3 regions of the Huintestinicola butyrica genome follow, and region 3 is predicted to be linked to each of the others. Evidence: a T-box and tRNA genes for the amino acid it is inferred to sense, from the RefSeq annotation. Region 3 holds a T-box; the other regions hold tRNA genes.
What was found. A T-box is a leader RNA that pairs with one kind of tRNA and senses whether it is charged. The one in region 3 lies ahead of OCV68_RS08205 (valine--tRNA ligase), so its partner is inferred to be a tRNA-Val.

Region 1 (8,205 bases), on a different contig from region 3:
ATACCCATTATAAAGTATATCTCGGGTATCATCAGTCTTGTTGTATTTGTTTTTGCTATCATTAACCTTGTTAATGCGTGCCAGGCAAGCGATAAGCCCCTGCCCCTTATCGGCGACATCAAAATTCTTTGATAAAACCCTATAAAATCAAAAGCCGTCTCGTTTGAGGCGGCTTTTTCATAGCATATAAAAATACTCATTGTATATATCTGATTAAATATATACAATGAGTATTTATTCGCTTACTTCTTTCTTATCATTTCAGCTTTGAGCTGTCTGGGGAGGAACATCTTTACGCCCTCCATGGTCTTTTCGTTGGGAGTGAAGATAAGGCGGACATTTCCTGCGCTCTGGTGCCTGAAATCGGCGTAATATGCGCCCTCGTTTGTGCCGTCGGTAACAAGGACGGTAGTTACCTTGTCGGCTGCCTCGGGAGCTTCCTCCAGCTTGCCGAAGGCGGTGAAGTCGCCTATCTTTGTGCTGAGCAGACGCTTTCTTTTGCGCTTGCCTGTTATCTTGTCGATATCAAGGTCGCCGTTGGTGAGGATATATTCATACTCGGTGTCGATGCCTGTCATAAGATAATATCCGCCGTAAAACACCAGACCCACCAGCAGCAGGCTCAGCGGGAAAATAATTATAAGGAAAAGAAAGGCTGCCACAAGAGCGGTAAGCACGCCTATGAGTATTTTCTTGGCTGTTTCGGAGCCGCCTGACTTTTTTGCCACAAGCTGCTCGGAATAAAAATCGTTGTTCATTCTGATGATCCTTTCGTGTAATGAAATTCCCCTATTCAAATAATTATATCACACAATCACCAAGGTTGCAAGGATAAAATACAGTTTTTTTGTTTACAGTGTGTTGACGCAGGCGGTTTTATGCTGTCAAATTGTCTTGCAAAGAGGAGGGATATGTGCTAAAATACAGGTAAAGTAAAAATAAGGCACGGGTCAGCCCGTGAGAGGTGCAAAATGATATCTCAGATAAACGAAACTTTGAAAATTGCTGTTGAAAACGGCGACGTATCAGGCGCAAATGTGCTTGTGCTGCATAACGGCAGGGAGGTGTATTGCCAGTACGGTATGAGGGACATTGAAAACAGCCTGCCTGTTGAGCGTGATACTATCTTCCGACTGTATTCCCAGACAAAGCCGATAACTGCCGCAGCGGTGGTGCTGCTGGCCTCCGAGGGGAAGATAGACATGGGAGCGTGGCTGTCGGACTATATGCCCGAATTTGCCTGCTCATATGTGAACGCCGACGGCGAAAGGCGTGGGGCGAAAAATCACATCACAGTCCGTGACCTGCTGAACATGACCTCGGGTATCCCATACCCTGACGGAGCCACTGAGGGCGGCAGACAAAGCGGAACGGTGTTCCGGACAGTAGAACAGCGGCTGCGCTCCGACTCGCCTGTGACTACCCGGGAGTTTGCGGAGATGATGTCCCACGTTGACCTTTGCTTTGAGCCGGGGGAGCGGTTCATGTACGGCGCTTCCGCCGATATTCTGGGTGCGCTTGTGGAAAGGGTCAGCGGAATGTCATTCCGTGATTTCCTCAAAAAGCGCTTTTTCGAGCCGCTGGGCATGAATGACACGGATTTTTATGTGCCTGCGGAAAAATCCTCACGTCTTGCAAAGGTGTATGACTATTCGGAAAACGGTCTGTATGAGATGAAAACAAATCATCTTGGTCTTGCGTATGAGAGGGATAACATCCCAGCGTTCCAGTCAGGCGGAGCGGGTCTGTGCTCCACCCTTGATGATTATGCCAAGTTTGCCCAAATGCTTATGAACGGCGGAGAATATAACGGTACCCGCATAATGCCGCAGGCGGCGGTGAGATTCCTCACTCACGGAGGTCTGGCACCCCACCGGAAGCATCAGCTGGCAGAGGGCTGGGGCTGGATGACAGGCTATACATACGGTAATCTTATGCGTGTATGCGACGACGAGAGCATGACATCGCTGTTTTCAACCAAGGGAGAATACGGCTGGGACGGCTGGCTCGGCACGTTCTTTTCAAATGAGCCTGCCCATGGCATCACGCTGCTTTTCGGCACACAGCAGGCAGGCGTGGGCAGATCGGGCGTGCTGGTGAGAAAGATAAAAAATATTGTAATGAGCAGTCTTGCTTAAAGGAGAAGCTATGATAATTGAGAGTTTTAAGATAAAAGCAGAGGGCTCGGGGGATAATGCCACCCTGCGCACATATATCGTTGACAGCTCGGAATATTTTGAGTACAGCAGGAGACCTATGGTGTTCATCTGCCCGGGCGGAGGATATGAATTTGTGTCCCACAAGGAGGGGGAGCCTCTGGCGCTCCAGTTCACCGCTATGGGCTATCATGCGGCGGTGCTTACATATTCGGTAAAGCCTGCGGTATATCCCACACAGCTGCTGGAGATCGCTCAGGCATGGAAGATAATCCGTGAAAATGCGGACAGGTGGAACGTTCTGACGGACAAGATCATCATTATGGGCGGCTCTGCTGGAGGTCATCTGGCGGCAAGCTACGGCATTTTCAGCGGCGAGGACTTTATATGCCGCTCTGTGGGGCTTACAGCACAGGAGCTTAGGCCTGCGGGAATGATACTGTGCTACCCTGTTATATCCTCGGGCGTGTATGCTCACCGTGGCTCCTTTGAGGCACTGCTGGGGGTACCATATGGCGAGAATAAGGAGATGCTTGAAAAAATGTCCCTTGAAAAGCAGGTGACGGAGAACACTCCCCCTGCCTTTATCTGGCACACCTTTACGGACAATGTGGTTCCCTCGGAAAATTCCATGCTTTTTGCCATGGCGCTGAAAGAAAAGGGCGTAAACTGCGAGCTGCACATTTTTCCCGACGGGGGACATGGGCTGGCGCTTGCCAATGAGTTCACCCAAGACAAGGGCGGATATGGCATTCAGCGTGAGTGTGTTGTGTGGATAGAGCTTGTAAAAACATGGCTTGGAAATAAATTTGGTTTCGGTGAAAGTCTGTAAAAATATTTTTCGGCATTTTATATCCGCAGCGGGATCTCTGCTGCGGATATTTTAAAAAAGTGCTGATTTTGATGTGCATAATATCTAACCGTATATGTGCAAAACAGCATATCTGTCAGCAAATGTCACAAACTGAAATTTTTTTTGAAAAACCCCTTGACTTTTCCTGCTGAATGTAGTAGAATAAACAAGTCGGTTGAGGACAGCGGTTCTCAAAAGACAAGCGGAAGCCCAACAATATCGGGCGAATGGGAGCATAGCTCAGCTGGGAGAGCATCTGCCTTACAAGCAGAGGGTCATAGGTTCGAGCCCTATTGTTCCCACCAAAATGATGCGGAATTGTTCGCAAAAACAATTCCGCACAATATTCGGCCTGGTAGTTCAGTTGGTTAGAACGCCGCCCTGTCACGGCGGAGGTCGTGGGTTCGAGTCCCATCCAGGTCGCCATTTTGCCTCTGTAGCTCAGTCGGTAGAGCAGGGGACTGAAAATCCCCGTGTCGATGGTTCGATTCCGTCCGGAGGCACCATATTGCGGATTTAGCTCATCTGGTAGAGCGCCACCTTGCCAAGGTGGAGGTAGCGAGTTCGAGCCTCGTAATCCGCTCCACGATTCGTCGAGACAATAGTCTCGGCGTTTTTTTTTATCCTTTTATACTATTATAATGTATATCGGAGGAAGCTATATGAAAAGATTTGCGGCGGCGCTGGCTGCTGTTCTTATGCTTACCGCCTGCACTCAGGTGGAAGAAAATATACCCGTAATGGCGGAGACCTCTGCCGTGACCGAGGATACTGACGCATCTGTCGATGTCACCACTGCTGTTTCGTCTGAAATTGTTTCGGAAGAAATAACATCGGAAACCGAGCTTGAAACATCGGAGGCAGTGTCCGAAAGCGAAACAACTGCTGCGGAGGAGGTACAGACCGAAGCACCTGCGGCTGCTGAAAATTCGGCAGAAGAGACCTCAGCAGCTGAAACTACGACAACCGAGGCGGTTTATGAGGACGCTCAGGCAGAAAGCACGGGCACTGTCACAGGCATTGAGCTTACGTTTTACGATGTGACGCTTTCTCAGGGCGAACACAAGATGCCCATTGTTACCATGTCACCCGAAAGCGCTCCCGATAAATCCGAGATATGGACAAGCTCCGATGAAAGCATTGCAAAGGTAGATGGGCTTGGAAATATCACCGCTGTGGGCGAGGGTACGTGCGTTGTCACCGTGGCTTCCGCTGCCAGCCCCAACGTTACAGCAAAAGTGAACGTGACTGTCAAGGCGGCTCCGGGACTTACATACATAGGCGGTATTCTCATTGCAAACAAGACCTACGCTCTCCCTGCGGACTATAACCCGGGCGTTGACCCCGAGGCTCAGGCGGCTTTTGACGATATGCAGGCCGCAGCCACAAAGGAGGGGCTGAACATATACGTATCATCGGGCTTTCGCTCCTATGAATATCAGTCGGGGCTTTACGACAGATATGTACAGCGCAGCGGTAAGGCAGAGGCAGACCGCTATTCCGCCCGCCCGGGCCATTCCGAGCATCAGACAGGGCTTGCCTTTGATATGAACACCATTGACATCTCCTTTGCCGATACCGACGAGTATGTGTGGGTCAAGGCACACTGCTGGGAATATGGCTTCATCATCAGATATCCCGAGGACGGCGAGGATGTAACGGGCTATATGTATGAGCCTTGGCATATCAGATACCTTGGTAAGGAGACTGCCAAAAAGGTCTATGACAGCGGCCTTACGCTGGAAGAATATCTGGGAATAGATTCAAAATACAGCGAATGATGCAACTGCATAAGCTGCTTACTTGCATTAAAATAAATAAAAAAGTCCGCGTGGGTTTATATTTTCTGACTTAATTTGTTCGGAGGGTATTGACTTTTGCGGATTTTTTTGTTATTATAAATTTGTGCATTGCTTTGCAGGAAAATAACAGTCGGCTTGCATATGGGCGGCAGGGACGTCCGCAGGTCGGTCATTTTGCTTTTCTGCGTTAATGAATATTATTATTTTATAGGGAGATTGATATTTATGATCCGTGTCGGTATTTTAGGCTACGGCAACCTTGGAAGAGGCGTTGAGTTCTCTATCCGTCAGAACAAAGATATGTGCCTCAAGGCAGTTTTTACACGCCGTGATCCCGCTTCTGTAAAGATAATGACAGAGGGCGTTCCCGTTTATTCCGTAAACGATGCAGCAGCTCACAAGGACGAGATCGACGTTCTTATCCTCTGCGGAGGAAGCGCAAATGACCTTCCCGCCCAGACCCCTGAGTATGTAAAGTATTTCAATGTAGTTGACAGCTTCGATACTCACGCAAGGATCCCCGAGCATTTCGCAGATGTTGACAAGGCTGCTAAGGAGTCCGGCAAGATCGGTGTTATCTCCGTTGGTTGGGATCCGGGACTGTTCTCTCTTATGAGAATGTACGGCAACGCAGTTCTTCCCGAGGGAAGCGACTACACATTCTGGGGCAAGGGCGTAAGCCAGGGTCACTCCGATGCTATCAGACGTGTAAAGGGCGTTAAGAACGGCAAGCAGTACACCATTCCCGTTGAGTCCGCTCTCGAGAAGGTAAGAAACGGCGAAAATCCCGTTCTCACCACCCGTGAAAAGCACACAAGAGAGTGCTTCGTAGTTGCTGAGGAGGGTGCAGACCTGGCTCAGATCGAGCATGATATCAAGACCATGCCCAACTACTTCTCCGACTATGATACTACCGTTCATTTCATCACCGAGGAGGAGCTTGAAAAGAACCACAGCGGAATACCTCACGGTGGTTTTGTCATCAGAACCGGCAAGACAGGCAACGGCGATAACAAGCACGTTATGGAATTCAGCCTGAAGCTTGACTCCAACCCTGAGTTCACCGCAGGCGTGCTGGTTGCATTTGCAAGAGCAGCATACAAGCTTAACGCAGAGGGCGCAAGCGGCTGCAAGACCATTTTCGACGTAGCTCCCGCATACCTTTGCCCCCAGACTCCCGATGAGCTGAGAGCACATATGCTTTAATTTTGCGGTAACAGAAAATCCCGATGCACTGCGGTGTGTCAGGATTTTTTTTCAGACGAACTGGTATAATAGGAGTATGACAATTACAGTATCCCGATGCGAGGAGGCATATCAAAATTATAACCGGTTTTGACGATATCAGCAAGCGCGCCGCAGAGTGCGGCAGAGATGCCAAAGCGTATATTTTTCTTTCGTGGCTGGGACTTACCGAGGACGAGATGAAAAGCATAGGGGCAGATGATTATAACGCAGCAATGCGTATCCTTATGTGCGGCAGGCGAGAGCCTGCCGCTTTTGCGTGATAAGTGGACTGTTGGAAAAATCAGCACAAACAAAAGCAACAGGGACCTGCATTTTGTCTGCAAGTCCCTGTTAATATCGTTAATATATCTTATTTCCTCACAAAACTGTAGTCACAGCAGCTTCCGCCGTTTCCTATCTGCTGGGTATAAACAAAATCTGCTCCGGGAAGCGAGTCGTAAATGATATCATCTATATGGCAGAACACAGCCGTAAGCTCGGGTATGCCGTATTTCCTGAACAGCTGGTCAAAAATACAGTCGTGGGTTATCATGGAAAATGTGTTCTTCGGTGCCTGCGGTAGCTCGATGTTCCAGCCGTAGCCTGCTGTTCTGCGGATCTTTATTGGCATATACACTTTCAGAAACGGCACGAACACAGGCAGACGTGACAGCTTTTTCATCGTATTTATCTGTGGCTTTACAAAGTCGTACATGGCGTTCCGCACTATTGCTATGCTTTCCTCTCTTGTTCTGCCCCGCTCTTCATACGAGAACACAAACGCCAGCGAGGTGAAAAGGTTGCACAAAAAGCCGTAGTTCTTATCATCGGCATATGGCCTGTTGTCGCTGACAAGCCTGTCTATGCGGCTCAGTACCTTTTCCTGCATGGCTTTGTCAGAATCTGCAAAAAGCACGGAAAATCTGCTGTCTGAGATCATTTTCTCAGGGTCATAGTCTTTCATTTCAAATCCCCTTTGTTTATATTAGCATATACTAACCAAATTATACCATCGGATTGGAAAAGTGTCAATAGGAAAGCGTGTTTTTTGGCGATATTTGGGCGCATCAGGCAGATGATTCATATTATCTATTGTAAAAACTGCGCTTGTGTGTTATAATGTGTGCAAATGTGATTTGAAAGGACGTTTTGATATGAATAAAAAGATCATTGCCGCTTTGTGCGCTCTGACGATATGCCTATCTGCTGCTGCCTGCGGACAGACTGACAGTGCAGAGGACGCTCCTGCCGAGACAACTGCTGCCCAGAGCGCTCCCGCTCCTGTTACCGCGGCGACCGAGGCTGTTCCCACTGAGCCTGTTGACCTCTCCAAGGGGCTTACGGACGCTATGTACGAGAGAGCTGTTGTCAGCGAGGGCAACAAGGCTCGCCTTGCAAAGGCTATGAAAAAGGTTGCAAACGGCGAGGACATCACTGTGGGCGTTATCGGCGGCTCCATTACTCAGGGAAGCAGTGCCACTGACCACAACAACTGCTATGCCGAGCTTTTTCACAAGTACTGGGTGGAGAAATTCCCTCAGAGCAATGTTAATTTTGTGAATGCGGGCATCGGCGGCACAAATTCCTATCTGGGCGTGCACAGAGTTGACACTCAGCTTCTTGACAGCAAGCCCGATGTAGTCATCGTGGAATTTTCCGTAAACGACACCGACAAGCTTATGAACAAGTATTCCTACGACAGCCTTGTAAGAAAGATACTTAACTGCGACAGCCAGCCTGCGGTAATGCTGCTTTTCACCACTCAGGAGGATGGCACCAGCCTGTGGGAGACCCACAAAGAGATAGGCGCTGCATATGACCTGCCCATGCTCAGCTACAGGGCTGTGGTTTATCCCGAGGTCTCTGCGGGCACTCTTGACTGGAAGGACATTTCCCCCGACAATATCCACCCCAATGACGAGGGCCACAAGCTTATCGGTCAGCTGGTAAGCAGGTATCTTGACAGTGTTTATGACGACCTTGACAATATTGACGACAGCAGCGTTGCTTTTGATACTCCCGCTTACACTGCCGATTATTACAAGGACGCAAAGATGCTCGGCGCATCGGATATCACTCCCCAGGAGATAAGTGGCTTTGAGCAGGGCGGAAACTCCGTTTATCCCGAGCTTTTCCCCGACAACTTCGTTACCGAGGATGAGGGATA
Region 2 (8,205 bases), on a different contig from region 3:
CATGCCGACATGGACGTTACGGCGTCCATCTCCCGATATGTTCAGGAGGCTATCGGCATAAAGCTGTGATCCACAAAATTCAAGAAGAGAAAGGAATGATACCTTGGAACAGGAAAAGGAAAAGCTTGAACGCTTTATCAGCGCTGTTGAGGCCACCACTAACCAGCAGGTAAGGGCTATCGAGAACGACGCTGAAAATGAATGCGCAAATATACTTGCCGAAGCTCAGAAAAATGCTGAGGAGGCTAAGCAGCGCAAGCTCAGCGATACCAAGAAAATGCTTTCCGGAAAATATGTGCGTATGATTTCCAAGGCAGAGCTGGATATGAAAAAGCAGGTCCTTCTTTGCAGGGAGGAGCTTACAAAGACGCTTTTTGACAATATCAGGAAGCAGATCGCAGAGTACCGCACTTCGGAGCAGTATGCAGACAGTATGTGCGCCATGATCGCCAAGGAAGGCGATATGAAGGGCGCTCAGATATGTATCGCTCCCGAGGATATGGGGCTTAGCGACAAGCTCCTTGCCGCAGCAGGCGAGGGCGCTTCCGTTGCTGCGGACGATTCCGTCAAGCTGGGCGGATATCTTGTTCTTCGCAGAGAGCAGGGAACTGTTACCGACAGGACATATGACTGCGCTCTCAAGGAACAGCAGAGCCTGTTTGCGTCAAGAAATCTTATGACTGCACAGGAGGGAGACAGCAAGTGAATACCGTATATTCAATAAACGGCCCTGTCGTAAAGGTTCGTGACACTGCGGACTTTTCCATGATGGAAATGGTCTATGTGGGTGTAAAGCACCTTATGGGCGAGGTCATAAGCGTAAATTCTGAGGAGACCACCATTCAGGTCTATGAGGTGACAACAGGACTTCGCCCCGGCGAGCCTGTTATCGGAACGGGCGCTCCCGTTTCGGCAGTCCTCGGCCCCGGCATTATCTCAAATATATTTGACGGCATCGAGCGCCCTCTTAAAAAGATGGAGGAGCTTTCAGGGGCATATATCGACACTGGCTCAAACGTTGACAGCCTTGACGGCGAAAGACTTTGGAAGGTAACTGTCAAGTCCTCCGTGGGTGACATGGTAACAGGCGGCACTATATATGCCACCTGCCCCGAAACTCCCGTTGTTGAGCACCGCTGCATGGTGCCTCCCAATATTTCGGGCAAGGTAACATATGCTGCTCCTGACGGAGAATATCATCTGAATGATGTTATCCTTCGTGTGGAGGACGCTGAGGGCAATGAGCATGAGCTTACCCTCTGCCAGAAGTGGCCCATCAAGCAGCCCAGACCCTTTACAAAGAGACTGCCTATCGACCGCCCCCTTATCACAGGTCAGCGTGTCATTGATACCATTCTCCCCATTGCAAAGGGCGGTACAGCTGCCGTTCCCGGCGGTTTCGGTACAGGAAAGACCATGACCCAGCACCAGCTGGCTAAGTGGTGTGACGCAGATATCATCGTTTATATCGGCTGCGGAGAGCGTGGAAACGAGATGACCCAGGTCCTGGAGGAATTCTCGGGACTTATCGACCCCAAGACCAACCGTCCCCTTACCGACAGAACTGTGCTTATCGCAAACACATCAAATATGCCCGTTGCTGCCCGTGAGGCTTCCATTTACACAGGCATCACCATTGCGGAATATTACCGTGATATGGGCTATCATATCGCTATCATGGCGGACTCCACCTCAAGATGGGCGGAGGCTCTCCGTGAGATAAGCGGACGACTGGAGGAAATGCCCGCAGAGGAAGGCTTCCCTGCATATCTTCCTTCACGTCTTTCCGAGTTCTACGAGCGTGCAGGCTATGTTGAGAGCCTTAACGGAGAAGAGGGAAGCGTTACCATCATCGGTGCGGTATCACCTCAGGGTTCTGACTTCTCTGAGCCTGTTACACAGAACACAAAGCGTTTCGTCCGCTGCTTCTGGGCGCTGGACAAGGCTCTTGCGTATGCAAGACACTATCCCGCTATCAACTGGAACAACAGCTACTCCGAATATACTGACGATCTGGGCGAGTATTACTACAAGAACGTATCACCCGACTTCCTGCCCTGCCGTCAGAAGATATCCTCGCTGCTCAGTGAGGAAAACAAGCTGATGGAGATAGTAAAGCTTATCGGTGCGGACGTTCTCCCCGACGACCAGAAGCTGGTCATCGAGACTGCCCGTGTTATAAGAGTAGGTTTCCTGCAGCAGAACGCTTATCATAAGGACGATACCTATGTTCCCCTTGACAAGCAGTTCAAGATGATGAAGATCATCATTCAGCTTTACGATAACTGCCGTGAGGCTGTAAATCAGGGCGTTCCGTTCAGCAAGCTCCTTGAAACGGGTATGTTCGAGCGTGTTATCAAGATGAAATACGACATTCCCAACGACAAGTCCGTTATGGACGATAAGTTCACAGACCTGAGCGTTGATATCGACCAGGCGGTAAAGAATGTTGTAAAGCAGTGCACTGAGGAGGGAAGATAATGGCTGTACAGTATCTCGGACTGAAAGAAATCAACGGTCCTCTTGTCGCCCTCGATAACGTTACGGGCGTTTCCTACGATGAAGTTGCGGAGATAACCCTTTCCGACGGCTCCACACGTACAGGCCGTGTTGTTCAGATAGACGGCACAAGAGCCATACTTCAGGTGTTCGAGGGAACAAAGGGACTTTCCCTTACCAATACAAGAACAAAGTTTTCGGGCAAGCCCATGGAGATGCCTCTTTCCGAGGAGCTTCTGGGGCGTGTGTTCAACGGCGCAGGCAGACCTATTGACGGTCTGGGCGATATCTATGCGGAAAAGTATGAGGATATCAACGGCCGTCCCCTTAACCCCGTTGCACGTTCCTACCCCAGAAACTACATCAACACAGGTATTTCCTCCATTGATGCGCTGATGACCCTTATCAGAGGTCAGAAGCTGCCTATATTCTCAGGTTCGGGTCTTTCCCACAACAAGCTTGCGGTGCAGATAGTAAGACAGGCTAAGATCGCTGAGGACAGCGGTCAGGGCTTTGCGGTGGTATTTGCGGCAATGGGCGTTAAGAACGATATCGCCGATTACTTCCGCAGAAGCTTCGAGGAAAGCGGCGTTCTCCAGAAGGTCGTTATGTTCCTGAACCTTTCAAATGACCCTATCATCGAAAGAATACTTACACCTAAGTGTGCGCTTACCGCTGCCGAATATCTGGCATTCGAGAAGAATATGCACATTCTGGTTATCCTTACGGATATGACGAGCTATGCCGAGGCTCTGCGTGAGTTCTCCTCCTCCAAGGGCGAGATCCCCGGAAGAAAGGGCTACCCCGGATATCTGTACTCCGACCTTGCTTCCCTTTATGAGAGAGCAGGCGTTGTTGAAGGCTCCGAAGGCTCTGTTACACAGATACCCATTCTTACAATGCCCAACGATGATATCACTCACCCTATCCCCGACCTTACAGGTTATATCACCGAGGGTCAGATAGTTCTGGACAGAAGCCTTGACCAGAACGGCATTTATCCTCCCGTATCCGTACTTCCCAGCCTTTCAAGACTTATGAAGGACGGTATCGGCGAGGGCTATACCAGAGGAGACCACTCCGACTGCGCAAACCAGCTCTTTGCGGCATATGCAAAGGTGCAGGATGCACGTTCACTGGCTTCCGTTATCGGTGAGGACGAGCTTTCATCGCTGGATAAGGCTTATCTGCGATTCGGCCGCCTTTTTGAAAAGCACTTCCTGAACCAGAGGTTTGATGAGAACCGTTCCATTGACGAGACTCTTGACATGGGCTGGGCGCTGCTTTCAACTCTGCCCCGTTCCGCTCTTGATCGTGTTGATGAAAAGCTTCTGGATCAGAAGTACGATCCCGATGCTGCGGCTCAGTTTGAAGAATAACAGCTTCGATTATTATAAGAAAGGAAACGGAGGCGGGATAATTGGCCGATCAGGTTTTTCCTACCAAAGGAAATCTGCTTAATGTAAAAAAATCGCTGTCGCTGGCGAAGGTAGGCTATGAGCTGCTGGACAGAAAGCGCAACGTTCTTATCAGAGAGCTTATGATGATGGTAGATGCCGCAAAGGCACTGAGATCTTCCATTTCCGAGACCTACAAGGACGCTTATAATGCGCTTCAGAAGGCCAATATCACCATGGGACTTATCAGCCGTGTTGCTGAGGGTATGCCTGTGGAGAAAAGCGTAAACGTAACCTACAGAAGCGTTATGGGCTGCGAGCTGCCTAAGGTAACACTTGACCCGCCTGACAGCTCCATACCATACGGCTTTGAGAATACAGACGGCAATGTAGATGTGGCGTACATCTCATTCGGACGTGTAAAGCAGATGACCGCCATGCTTGCAGAGGTGGATAACAGCGTGTTCCGCCTTGCAAATGCCATAAAAAAGACCCAGACCAGAGCAAACGCCCTGAAAAACATCGTTATCCCCCGATATGAGACCACGGCTAAGTTCATTGAGAACAGCCTGGAGGAAAAGGAGAGAGAAGAGTTTTCAAGGCAGAAGGTCATCAAGAACCAGAAGGAGCGGAAGAAGTACAAGGGCAGGGCAGTTCCTGCGGAAAAGTTCACTGTTCCCGATGTGTCTGAGTTTGTAAAGTAACTTTTATTAAATCTCCGCATCGAAAGAAAAATTTTTCTCCGATGCGGAATTTTTTTGAGTATAAGCGTATATAATATACCATGAACTGCGTAACAGAGCCATTTGCGGGCTTTCAAAAATTTTTTTGGAAATTTTGAAAAAACACTTGACAAATCCAAAGTATTAGTGTATAATATAAAAGTCGGTTGGAGAGATACACAAAACGAAATCTCAAAAGCCTGAAAAATGTGGGAGCATAGCTCAGCTGGGAGAGCATCTGCCTTACAAGCAGAGGGTCATAGGTTCGAGCCCTATTGTTCCCACCACATGGCCTGGTAGTTCAGTTGGTTAGAACGCCGCCCTGTCACGGCGGAGGTCGTGGGTTCGAGTCCCATCCAGGTCGCCATTATGCGGATTTAGCTCATCTGGTAGAGCGCCACCTTGCCAAGGTGGAGGTAGCGAGTTCGAGCCTCGTAATCCGCTCCATTTTTTCTCTGTACATTTTGGTTGTGTCGGCAAAAGTCGGCACATGTGCTTCTTCCGATTGCAGAGAAAAACATCCACGGCGCTATAGCCAAGTGGTAAGGCAAAGGACTGCAACTCCTTGACCCCCGGTCCGAATCCGGGTGGCGCCTCCAGGATCTCCGAACAATAGTTCGGAGATTTTTTTTATGTCTATTTTTATATTTCTGCTCATAGTATTAAGTATTATCATGAGTATGGAGCTGATAGGCATGGAAAAAAACGAACATTCCCTGAAGCTTGAAAACAGAAGCAGACTGACCGTCACAGGCGTGACCGATACGGATAAATTCAACGAGAACTCCGTTCTGCTATATACCTGCATGGGCGAGCTTACGGTAAAGGGCAAGGATCTCAGAGTGGGACTTCTTTCGGTGGAAACGGGGGATATGGTCATCGAGGGGGAGATAAACGCTGTTATCTACGGCGACAGCCAGGTGAAAGGCCCTCTGGGGTTTGTGGGCAGGCTGCTTAAATGATGCTGCTTACAAAAATTGAGCCTGAGGCGTTTTTCACAGTAAGCGAGCAGACGGAGCTTTTTCTGCTGTCGGTGCTGGCAGGCGTGACATTCGGGGTGCTGTGGGACGTGTTCCGTGCCCTGCGTGTGATGCTTCCCCCTATGCGCAGCACGGCGCTTACCGCTGTGTGCGACGCCCTTTATATGATAATATGCGGGCTGGGGCTGTACATATTTTCCCTGCTGTTCGCCAGGGGAGAGATAAGGGCGTTTTACTGGCTTGGTGCGCTGCTGGGGGCGGTAATATATATCCTGACGGCAGGTACGGTGATAATGGGGTTCCTCAGGTGGCTTTTCGGCGGCATATATGGCTTTTTACACAAAGTATATTTATTTGCCGCTAAACCGTTTGTATTTTTTAGGCAAAAAATGTTAACAAAAATGAACTCCAAATTTGTATCAAACGCCAAAAAAATCAGGGCAAAATCTAAAAATTATAAAAAACACTTGAAAAATATACCTGAAATGTTGTATAATAAATCAGCTAAGATGAAGTAGAAGCGTCAGGAAAGGACGGTGGGAATATGTCCGCAAAAGGTAAAGACAGCAAGGAGAAAAAAGCGGCTATGGCTGCTGTCAGAAAGGCTTACCGCAAAAAGCAGGGCAGAAGCAATGCACTTGCAAGCATAATCGCTGTTCCCGTTTTTATTGTTCTTATAGGTGCCTGCGTTGTTTCGATCATCGGCGACAAGGTGGAGCTGAGCGAAAAGCAGCAGGAGCTTGAAGTCCTGAAGGCTCAGGCAGAGGCTCTTGAGGCTGAGAATGCAAGCTATGAAAGTATTCTCAATGAGGACGATGAACGTACCTATATGGAGCGTATCGCTATGGAAAAGCTGGGGTATGCTTATCCCGACGAACGCAGATTCTACGACACTACTCGAAACTGATAAGGCGGTTTTCCGCTTTTTCATAAACTGGCGCAAGCCAAAAAATAAGGAAGGGTATATTTTAGTTTATGCAGCCGGATGTAGGAAAAATTTATGAGGGCAAGGTTACAGGCATTACCAAGTTCGGAGCTTTTGTGGAGCTTGAACCCGGTGTTACGGGAATGGTTCACATCTCCGAGGTGGCGAATACCTTTGTAAATGAGATTAGAGATCATCTGACCGAGGGACAGCAGGTAAAGGTAAAGGTTCTCGCAGTTTCCGAGGACGGAAAAATATCTTTATCTATCAAAAAGGCTCTTCCTCCTCAGCCTAAGAAGGAATTCAGAGGCAGACCCGACGGCGGAAACCGTCAGGGCGGTGACAGGAGACCCAGGCAGGACAAGTTCGCTCCCAAGGAGCCGCAGACTCCCGAGTCCGCTTTTGAGGATATGCTCAACAAGTTCAAGGCAAGCTCCGATGAGCGCATGGGCGATATAAAGAAAAATATTGATAACAAGCGCAGGAATACTTCCCGCCGCAGAGGCTGATAGAATTTCAAGCCGCATTTCTTGCTATAAGAAATGCGGCTTTTTTGTGCAAACCGGTCGCAGATGAAATAATATTATGCAGTGCCCTTGACCTTTTTTCTTCCGCAGCGAAACTTTTCGGGAATGTCCTCCTCGGAAAGGTTGTCGTGTATCTTGCAGGTGCCTGCTTTTTCGGCGGTCTCGTAGTACCACTGCTTGTAGTCAAGAACGTCAAGGGTCTCGTTCAGCTGGCGTATCTGCTCCTCAACGGCACGGCGCTGCTTTTTGATAAGCTCCTTGCGCAGGGAAATGGTGCTGTCGCCCCGGTGGCACCAGTCCATAAACTGCTTTATGTCCTTGATGGACATTCCTGCTTTTTTCAGGCAGCCTATCATGGAAAGGGTCTCCATATCGGCGGCGGTGAACATTCTTATGCCGCCCTCTGTTCTGCTGACGGCTGGGAGCAGACCCTCTTTGTCGTAATATCTCAGAGTTGAGGGGGCTACGTTCAGCCTTCTGGCAGCTTCTCCTACAGTATAGCTCATATTATCACCCGTTCATAAAATTTATAAAAAATAACTATTGACTTAAAGTCAGCTTTAAGGTTTATAATTTAAGCATATCACAAAAACTTTTCCGTGTCAACAGGAGGTAATTATTATTGTAAAGCAGACAGCAGGAAGAAATGCACTGGGCGAATTTGCTCCCAAGTTTGCGGAGCTTAACGATGATGTGCTTTTCGGAGAGGTATGGAGCCGTGAGGAGCAGCTTTCACTCCGTGACCGCAGTATTGTGACCGTTGTGGCACTTATGTCCCAGGGACTTACGGACAGCTCATTCCGCTATCATCTGGAAAATGCGAAAAAGAACGGGGTTACAGCCGAGGAAATGGCTGAGATCCTTACCCACGCCGCATTTTACGCAGGCTGGCCCAAAGCATGGGCGGCTTTCAACATGGCAAAGGAAGTTTACGCAGAATAATTTAAAGGTAATATCACGAGCCGACGGCATATGCTGTCGGCTCGATTTGTTTATGGGAGATAGGCGGATAATATAACCAATCCACACCGCAGAACCAAACAAAACGAACAGCAGATAAAAGAACGGAGTGAAGCTCAAGCTTGTAAACATAGCTATAGAAAAGAGTGCAAATAAATGAACGGGGTTCGGTCTCCGTCGGCAAGCAAAATGTAG
Region 3 (8,205 bases):
TGCAAGCTCACGCTCGCTCTTCGTCCAGAAGCCCCAGTCAAGGATAACATTTGTACCTGTTTCAATTATTTCAAGGGACTTGTTATAAAGGTAATTTTCTGCCCGACAGACGTAATCGTCCAGCTTTTCACTCGCTTCATTACCGAAAAGTGCAAGGGTTATCTCATCAACGGAAAGTATCACGGCACTGTATTCAAGCCGAAGCTTTTGTGCGTAGGTGCTTTTACCGCTGCATATTTTGCCGCAGGTCATTATTACTTTTGGCATATCAGGCTCCTTTCTTTACATCTTTATATTGTGACAGTTTTTGTTACATTTAGTATCTTGTGTACGCTCTGTTATAAAAATATTATATCATTTATGTAATAAAATGTCAATAAAAAACTGCCGCATAGGAAGAATTTCCCAGCGGCAGAATGAAGTTATATAATTACTTGGAGAATGCAGCGATAGACTGCTCTATCTTTGCCATCTTGTCAAGAGCCTTGGCAAGCTTTGCCTTTTCAGCCTCGACCTGCTTTTCGGGAGCCTTTGCCATAAAGCCGGGGTTATTCAGCTTGCCCTGAGAGAAGTCGATATCCTTCTGAACAGCTGCCTTTTCCTTGGCAAGTCTTGCAAGCTCCTTCTCCTTGTCAACAAGGTCATCAAGGGGAATGAAAATTCTTGCGGAATGGGTTACGGCTGTTACGGAGTCGGGAATATCAAAGCTTGCGCCTATCTCAACAGAGGAAGCGGAAGCCAGCTTCTCAAAGAAGATGATGCCCGACTTGAAGATATCTGCGTCGGCAGTTTCGATGTAAAGCTTTGCCTTTACAGAAGGAACTACGTTCATTTCGGAACGGCGGTTTCTTACTGCCTTGATAGCGTCGATTATCTTCTCGAAAGCCTCTTCCTCAGCGGTGAATACCAGCTTTTCGTCAAATACGGGATAATCGGAAAGCATTACGGGAACGTCGCTGTCGTCGATAGCAGACCATATTTCCTCAGTGATAAAAGGCATAAAGGGGTGCAGTAGCTTGAGCATTCCCTTCATTACCCAAACGAGAACTGTCTGAGCAGCAGCTGCGCTGTCGCCGCCTGCCTGGATACGGGGCTTTGTCAGCTCAATGTACCAGTCGCAGTAAACGTCCCAGATAAAGTCGTAAAGCTTCTGACACGCAACGCCCAGCTCAAATGCTTCGAGGTTCTGGTTTACTTCCTTGGCAAGGGTGTTGAACTTGCTTATTACCCACTTATCCTCCATTGCAAGATTTTCGGGGAGACCTGTGAGCTGGAAGTCATCGGGCAGGTTCATCATGATAAATCTGGAAGCGTTCCACAGCTTGTTTGCAAAGTTTCTGGAAGCCTTTACCTTGTCCTCGATGTAGCGCATATCATTTCCGGGAGCATTGCCTGTTGCAAGCATAAAGCGGAGAGCGTCTGCGCCGTACTGGTCGATGACCTCCAGAGGGTCGATGCCGTTGCCCAGAGACTTGGACATCTTTCTGCCCTGAGAGTCTCTTACCAGACCGTGGATAAGAACGGTATTGAAAGGAGCCTTGCCCATATTCTCAATGCCGCTGAACATCATTCTGATTACCCAGAAGAAGATGATATCATAGCCTGTTACCAGTGTGTTTGTGGGATAGAAATACTTAAGGTCTTCAGTGTTGTCGGGCCAACCCAGTGTGGAGAAAGGCCACAGTGCGGAGGAGAACCATGTGTCCAGAGTGTCGGGATCCTGTCTCATAGGCTTGCCGCACTTGGGGCAAACTGCGGAGCTTTCCTTTGTAACGACCATCTCGCCGCAGTCGTCGCAGTAGAATGCGGGTATCTGATGACCCCACCATATCTGACGGGAGATGCACCAGTCACGGATATTTTCAAGCCAGTGATAATATATTTTGTCAAAACGCTCTGGAACGAACTTTGTCTCGCCATTCTTTACAGCGTCGATAGCAGGCTGTGCAAGAGGCTTCATCTTAACGAACCACTGAGTTGATACCTTAGGCTCAACAGTAGTGCCGCAGCGGTAGCAGGTTCCAACATTGTGCTCGTGATCCTCAACTCTTACAAGGAAGCCGCCCTTGTCAAGGTCCTCAACTATCTTCTTTCTTGCCTCGTATCTGTCCATGCCCGCATAGTCGGGATAATCTGCGATTATCTTTGCATCATCGGTCATAACATTGATGATAGGCAGATCGTGGCGCTTGCCCACCTCAAAGTCGTTGGGGTCATGGGCAGGGGTTATCTTAACAACGCCTGTACCGAATTCCATGTCAACATAGTCATCGGCAACAACTGGGATCTCTCTTCCTACCAGAGGGAGGATAAGTGTCTTGCCGACAATATCCTTGTAACGGTCATCGTTGGGGTTTACTGCAACTGCGGTATCGCCCAGCAGAGTTTCGGGACGGGTGGTAGCAAGCTCAACATATCCGCTGCCGTCCTTGAGAGGATATCTCAGGTGCCAGAAATGGCCGGCCTGATCCTCGTAGGTAACTTCCGCATCTGAAAGGGTGGTCTTGCAGTGGGGGCACCAGTTTACTATTCTCTCGCCTCTGTAGATAAGACCCTTTTCGTAGTATTTTACGAAAACTTCCTTTACAGCCTTGGAACAGCCCTCGTCCATGGTGAAGCGCTCTCTTGACCAGTCGCAGGAGGAGCCGAGCTTTTTGAGCTGCTCAACTATGCGTCCGCCGTACTTTTCCTTCCACTTCCAAGCACGCTCCATGAAGCCCTCTCTGCCGAGATCTTCCTTGGTGATGCCTTCTTCACGCATAGCGGCAACTATCTTTGCCTCGGTAGCGATAGCGGCGTGGTCTGTTCCGGGGAGCCACAGAGCGCTGTAGCCTGACATTCTCTTCCAGCGGATAAGGATATCCTGGAGAGTTTCATCAAGGGCATGTCCCATGTGGAGCTGACCTGTTATGTTTGGAGGGGGAATAACGATAGTATAGGGCTTTTTCTTTGAATCAACTTCTGCACGGAAGCAGCCGTTGTCCATCCAGAATTTGTAGATCCTGTCTTCAAATTCCTTAGGGTCATAAACCTTTGACAGTTCTTTTTTCATTTTCTTCTTTCCTTTCGTATCGGCATTTCGGCATAAAAAAACGCCCCGAAGCCGATTATTGGCTTCAGGACGGAGATATCCGTGGTACCACCTGAATTCGCTGGGTCACAGCGCACTCATTATTCCGTAACGGGGAATATCCGCCGCAGACTACTTTAAAAGTTCACCTGCGAAGCTCCGAGGCTACTTCTGCATACACCGCATAAAGACTTGCACCGACCGTCTTTTCTCTGAATGCGGGAGATAGGCATACTCCTCCTCATCACAGCATTTGCTTAATGAAAATTATAGCATGGGGCAGGGGATTTGTCAAGGGATTTTTTCTCTTTATTCCATTGTCTTTATCTTTTTATTGTAAAGCCTTTTGAAAAGTATCACCGATATCACGGCAGAAAGTATCTCGGCAATGGGGAATGTGAACCATACCGTATAGCAAAGCTCGGGGGAGATTTTTGCTATTGCCGCAAATATCCATGCAAATGGGAATATGAACACAAGCTGCCTGCAAACGGAGACTATCAGCGATTCTATTCCGCCTCCCAGTGCCTGAAAGATACCCTGAAAGGCTATGTTTGCACCTGCAAACAAAAAGCTCAGGGAAACTATCCTCATGGCGCTTATGCAAAGCTCCGATGTTTCTCCCGAAAGTCCGAACACAGCCGAAAACGGTGCTGCAAATATCTCTGCTGCCGCAAGTCCGACAAGCATCATTATTGCGGTGTAAAGATGACCGCATTTTATTCCGCTGATTATGCGCTGTTTGCTGCCCATGCCGTAGCTGTAGGAAACGATTGGGGTTATGGCATCACGTATGCCGAAAGCCACGAAAAGCATTACCTGCTGTATCTTGTAGTAAAGTCCGTATGCCGTTACCATTGCGGTGCTTATGCCGCCAAGCACAAGGTTCAGTCCGTAGGTCATTACTGACATGAGCGCCTGAGCTATTATGGCAGGCAGACCTATGGCATAGATCTCGCCGATAGTTTTTCCTGACGGCTTTATGCAGCTGAGCTTTATTTTTACGTTCACGTTGAATTTCAGGTGGAAGATAAGTCCTGTTACAAATGAAAGTATCTGACCGATAACGGTTGCATATGCCGCACCCTTTACGCCCATTTCGGGGAAACCCAGAAGTCCGTATATAAGAATAGGGTCAAGGATAATATTCGCCACAGCGCCTATTATCTGTGCAATGGTCGAAAAGCCCGAGTGTCCGCCTGCCTGCAGAAGCTTTTCAAAAACTGAGAAAAATATTATGCCGAATGAGAACACGCAGCATATGCCAAGATACTCGTTTGCCATTTCCGATATGAGCGGGTCGCTTGTCTGGCTGGAAATGTAGATATTCGTTCCAAACAGACCGAAGATGATAAACATCAGAGATATTACGATGCCAAGAAAAACCGCATTTCCCGCAGCCTTGCCTGCCTTTTCCTTTTCGCCCATGCCAAGGCATTTTGAGACGAGCGCATTGACGCCCACGCCTGTTCCGATAGAAACTGCCACCATAAGCATCTGCATGGGAAAAGCAAGGGTAAGCGCATTGAGTGCGTCCTCGCCGTACTCTGCCATGTTGGATACAAATGCGCTGTCAACTATGTTATAAACTGCCTGCAATATCATAGACAAAACTATTGGTATTCCCATTGCAAGCATAAGCTTATTTACGGGCATTTCTTTCATTTTGTCCGTTTTTCTGACCTGTTCCATAAATACACTCCTTAGAATAAATAAGAACCCGTCTTCACAAGCATATGCGCACGTCTTTTCGGCAAATTTTGCCGCAGACTGCGTTAAAAATCCTTGCCGGGCGAAAGCCCGCCTGCGGATTTTTGCCTACTCTGCAACAAAATTATGCTCGAAAATCCGCACACATTTCTTATGAAGACAGGTTCTAAAAAAAGTGCAGCTAAAGAAGTAAGATCGGACTTACGTTCTTTAGCTGCACATCTTATTTAATAATTATACTCTTTTGCGTTTGTGATGTCAAAGCGACTTTTGTACAAATTTATTTGCCGGCCTGAGTTTTTTGAGCTGCATTATGCACAATCACATATTTTCAACAGGCTCGATACCCAGGATATCAAGGTGCTTTACTATCATCTTTCTGGTAAGGGCTGCAAGAGCAAGCCAGCTTGAACGCTTGTTCTCGTCAGGCTCGCTGATGATGTGGTTCTCGTGATAGAATGAGGAGAAAGCCACTGCCAGCTGATATGCGTTCTCGCAGATGTAGTTGGGAGCCTTTTCGTTCATGGCGTGCTCGATAACATCGCCTGTCATTATCATTTTCAGGATAAGGCTGCGCTCTGCTTCGCTGTAAACGCCTGTGAGACGGGGAGTGATGCCCTCAGCCTTTTTCATGATCGAGTTTATTCTTGAAACGGTGTAGAGAAGATATACGCCTGTCTTTCCGTCGGTGGACATGAACTTGTCAAGGTCAAAAACATAGTCCTTGGAACGGTGGTTGATAAGGTCGCCGAACTTGATGGCTGCCATGCCTATCTTTCTTGCGTATGCCTCTCTGTCCTCGCCTGCAACAAGAGCAGAATCCTTCAGACGTTCAAGGGAAGCGTTGGTAACGGTCTCGATAAGGTCGGAAAGTCTCATAACTCCGCCGTCACGGGTCTTGTAGGGCTTGCCGTCGCTGCCGTTCATGGTGCCGAAGCCGAGGAATTCAAGCTCAGTGCTGTCGGGTACAAGCTGTGCAAGGCGTGCGCAGCGGAACACCTGAGTAAAGTGAAGCTCCTGACGGTTATCAACAACGTACCAGATCTTGTCGGGGGCAAAGTCTTTGTTTCTCTGAATAATGGTTGCAAGGTCGGTTGTGGCGTAAATACTGGAATTATCGGACTTGCGGACGATAACGGGAGGCATGGGAGCCTTGTCGTCCTGCTTTGCGACGTCAACAACAAGTGCGCCATCGCTTTCACGGGAGAGGTGCTTGTCCTCCAGTATCTTCATAAGCTCGGGAATGTATTTGTCAGCGTCACTCTCGCCGTACCAGTAATCAAAATCAACGCCCAGCTTTTCATAGTTGCTTTTCAGGTCGGCGATAGAAACACGGAGTATCTCTTTCCAGAGTGCGATATAGCCTGCTCTGCCGCTCTGAAGCTCAAAGGTGGCAGTGTGAGCCTTTGCTTTGAAATCATCGTCTTCCTTGCTCTTCTTGCTGGCAAAGGGATATACCTCGCAGAGAAGCTCAGCGGAAAGGGGAGGAACGCCGTCAGACTCCTTGAAGTCCTCGGAGAAGCACTTCCAGTCGGGATATCTTTCGGAAAGCTCTGCGATTACCAGACCTATCTGAAGACCCCAGTCGCCCAGATGAACATCGCTGTAAACGGTGCAGCCGCAGGCACGGGCAAGTCTTTTCAGGGATTCGCCGATGATAGCCGAGCGGAGATGACCGATGTGCAGGGGCTTTGCAACGTTGGGTCCGCCGTAGTCGATAACGATCTTTTCCTGCTTGTCAGCCTGAGGAACGCCGCAGAATTTATCGCTGTCAATGCCTGCCGCAAGGGAGAGCATATATTCGTCGCTGAGGGTAAGGTTCAGGAATCCGGGCTTTACGGCTTCCGCCTTGGCAAAGATCTCCTCGCTGCTGAGGACTTCCGCAACCTCGGAAGCGATGGCAATGGGAGACTTTCTGTAAGCCTTTGCAGCCGCAAAAGCACCGTTGCACTGGAACTGGCACAGGTCAAGACGGTCAGAGGGAGTAACAACGCCCGAAGCCTCGGGATAGCCGCATTTAACGAATGCAGCGGTAACGATATCTGTAAGAGCCTTGGTAATAGTCTGCATTTATATATCCATCCTTTGTACAAATCATATATAGCTTGATTTTACCATATACTTTATGATATGTCAAGTAAGATGCAAGCATTTGGGCTTGTTTTCGCCTTACAAAAAATCCTCCACTGTTTTCAGTCTGCCCACAATATGATCCACACCGATATTGTCAGCCGCAGCCTTTCCGTTGGAAAAATAACATGTCTTCATGCCAAAGGCCTTTCCACCCGCCATATCGGAGGACATGGAGTCGCCGATTATTATGGTTTCGCCTGGCATAATAGGCTTTTCACGTCCATCGTTCAGTATCTCAAAAGAGCGGGCAAAAAATTCCTCAGACGGCTTTGATGCACCTATCTGCTCGGATATAAAGAAATAGCTGAAAAACTTCTTCATGCCTGCCAGTTCAAGGCGGTGCAGCTGCTGGTCATAAGGCCCGTTGCTTGCCGCACAAAGTATGTACTTTCCGTGCAGATATTCCAGCAGCTCATATGCCCCCGCAACAGGTATGGCGCTTTCGTTAAGAGCATGGCGGAAATACTTTTCAAAAGTCTCTCCGTCAAATTCTATCCCAAGGGAATGAAAAATGTTGTTCCACCTTATCTGTTCAAGCTGGGGAAATGTGATGGTGCCCTTTTCTATCATGCGCCAGAGCTTGTTATTTTCAGTGGTAAAGATGTCATACATATACGGTTTGTAAGGTTTTAATCCAAAATGCTCAAAGCCCGTTTTCATGGACTGCTTCACGTATTCCTCAAAATCAAGCAGAGTGTTGTCAATATCAATAAATACAGCTTGCATAGCTTTCCTCACAATCATTATTTTTGTGTTGCGCTGTTTTGATTATATCATTGCTTTTTTGTGATGTCAACGAAAAATATTTAAAGAAAGCTCTTGACAACGTGAGTTTCGGGTGCTATAATACACTTGCAGTCAAAGCTGTAACAGTTTGAACTGCAAATATCAACAAGAATTGGAGTTGGGAAGATGCGTACTGTTTCCTGCTGAATTTTAAGGTGCATATGAAAATTTTTAAAGCGCATTTTATATGCGTTAGTTTCAGTGCGCCATTGCAGGAAAGATGTGCATATTCCCGACTTTTATATTGATACGGTGCATTGTGTCCCTATGCGCCTTATTCGGTGTAACTGCCGCAGGAGATGAGCTTTCCTGCGGCTTATTTTTTTGCATCGGAGGCGCATATTATGTCAGTTATAAATATCACAGACCTTACTTTTGCCTATGAGGGCAGCTATGACAACATCTTTGAACACGTAAGTTTTCGCATTGATACCGACTGGAAGCTTGGCTTCACGGGACGCAACGGTCGGGGAAAAACTACATTTTTGAATCTTCTTCAGAGTAAA

Region 1: it has a tRNA-Val gene. The T-box ahead of OCV68_RS08205 (valine--tRNA ligase) is inferred to sense a tRNA for this amino acid. The anticodon was not compared.
Region 2: it has a tRNA-Val gene. The T-box ahead of OCV68_RS08205 (valine--tRNA ligase) is inferred to sense a tRNA for this amino acid. The anticodon was not compared.

The regions. Positions count from the first base shown of each region.
Region 1 covers NZ_JAOQKB010000005.1:181,173-189,377, reverse strand. Annotated here, with positions in the region: gene OCV68_RS07710 (hypothetical protein) at 1-132, shown strand, start outside; gene OCV68_RS07705 (FUSC family protein) at 243-758, opposite strand; gene OCV68_RS07700 (serine hydrolase domain-containing protein) at 972-2,138, shown strand; gene OCV68_RS07695 (alpha/beta hydrolase) at 2,149-2,988, shown strand; tRNA gene OCV68_RS07690 (tRNA-Val) at 3,239-3,314, shown strand; tRNA gene OCV68_RS07685 (tRNA-Asp) at 3,359-3,435, shown strand; tRNA gene OCV68_RS07680 (tRNA-Phe) at 3,440-3,515, shown strand; tRNA gene OCV68_RS07675 (tRNA-Gly) at 3,520-3,595, shown strand; gene OCV68_RS07670 (D-alanyl-D-alanine carboxypeptidase family protein) at 3,672-4,790, shown strand; gene OCV68_RS07665 (diaminopimelate dehydrogenase) at 5,037-6,017, shown strand; gene OCV68_RS07660 (L-2-amino-thiazoline-4-carboxylic acid hydrolase) at 6,409-7,002, opposite strand; gene OCV68_RS07655 (SGNH/GDSL hydrolase family protein) at 7,193-8,205, shown strand, end outside.
Region 2 covers NZ_JAOQKB010000010.1:74,219-82,423, forward strand. Annotated here, with positions in the region: gene OCV68_RS10825 (V-type ATP synthase subunit F) at 1-69, shown strand, start outside; gene OCV68_RS10830 (V-type ATP synthase subunit E) at 104-706, shown strand; gene OCV68_RS10835 (V-type ATP synthase subunit A) at 703-2,481, shown strand; gene OCV68_RS10840 (V-type ATP synthase subunit B) at 2,481-3,878, shown strand; gene OCV68_RS10845 (V-type ATP synthase subunit D) at 3,920-4,600, shown strand; tRNA gene OCV68_RS10850 (tRNA-Val) at 4,830-4,905, shown strand; tRNA gene OCV68_RS10855 (tRNA-Asp) at 4,909-4,985, shown strand; tRNA gene OCV68_RS10860 (tRNA-Gly) at 4,990-5,065, shown strand; tRNA gene OCV68_RS10865 (tRNA-Cys) at 5,144-5,217, shown strand; gene OCV68_RS10870 (YabP/YqfC family sporulation protein) at 5,251-5,580, shown strand; gene yabQ (spore cortex biosynthesis protein YabQ) at 5,577-6,116, shown strand; gene OCV68_RS10880 (FtsB family cell division protein) at 6,143-6,505, shown strand; gene OCV68_RS10885 (S1 RNA-binding domain-containing protein) at 6,574-7,032, shown strand; gene OCV68_RS10890 (MerR family transcriptional regulator) at 7,107-7,556, opposite strand; gene OCV68_RS10895 (carboxymuconolactone decarboxylase family protein) at 7,702-7,992, shown strand.
Region 3 covers NZ_JAOQKB010000006.1:84,248-92,452, forward strand. Annotated here, with positions in the region: gene OCV68_RS08200 (AAA family ATPase) at 1-267, opposite strand, end outside; gene OCV68_RS08205 (valine--tRNA ligase) at 431-3,052, opposite strand; T-box leader at 3,115-3,327, opposite strand; gene OCV68_RS08210 (MATE family efflux transporter) at 3,380-4,762, opposite strand; gene argS (arginine--tRNA ligase) at 5,102-6,850, opposite strand; gene OCV68_RS08220 (HAD family hydrolase) at 6,950-7,639, opposite strand; gene abc-f (ribosomal protection-like ABC-F family protein) at 8,044-8,205, shown strand, end outside.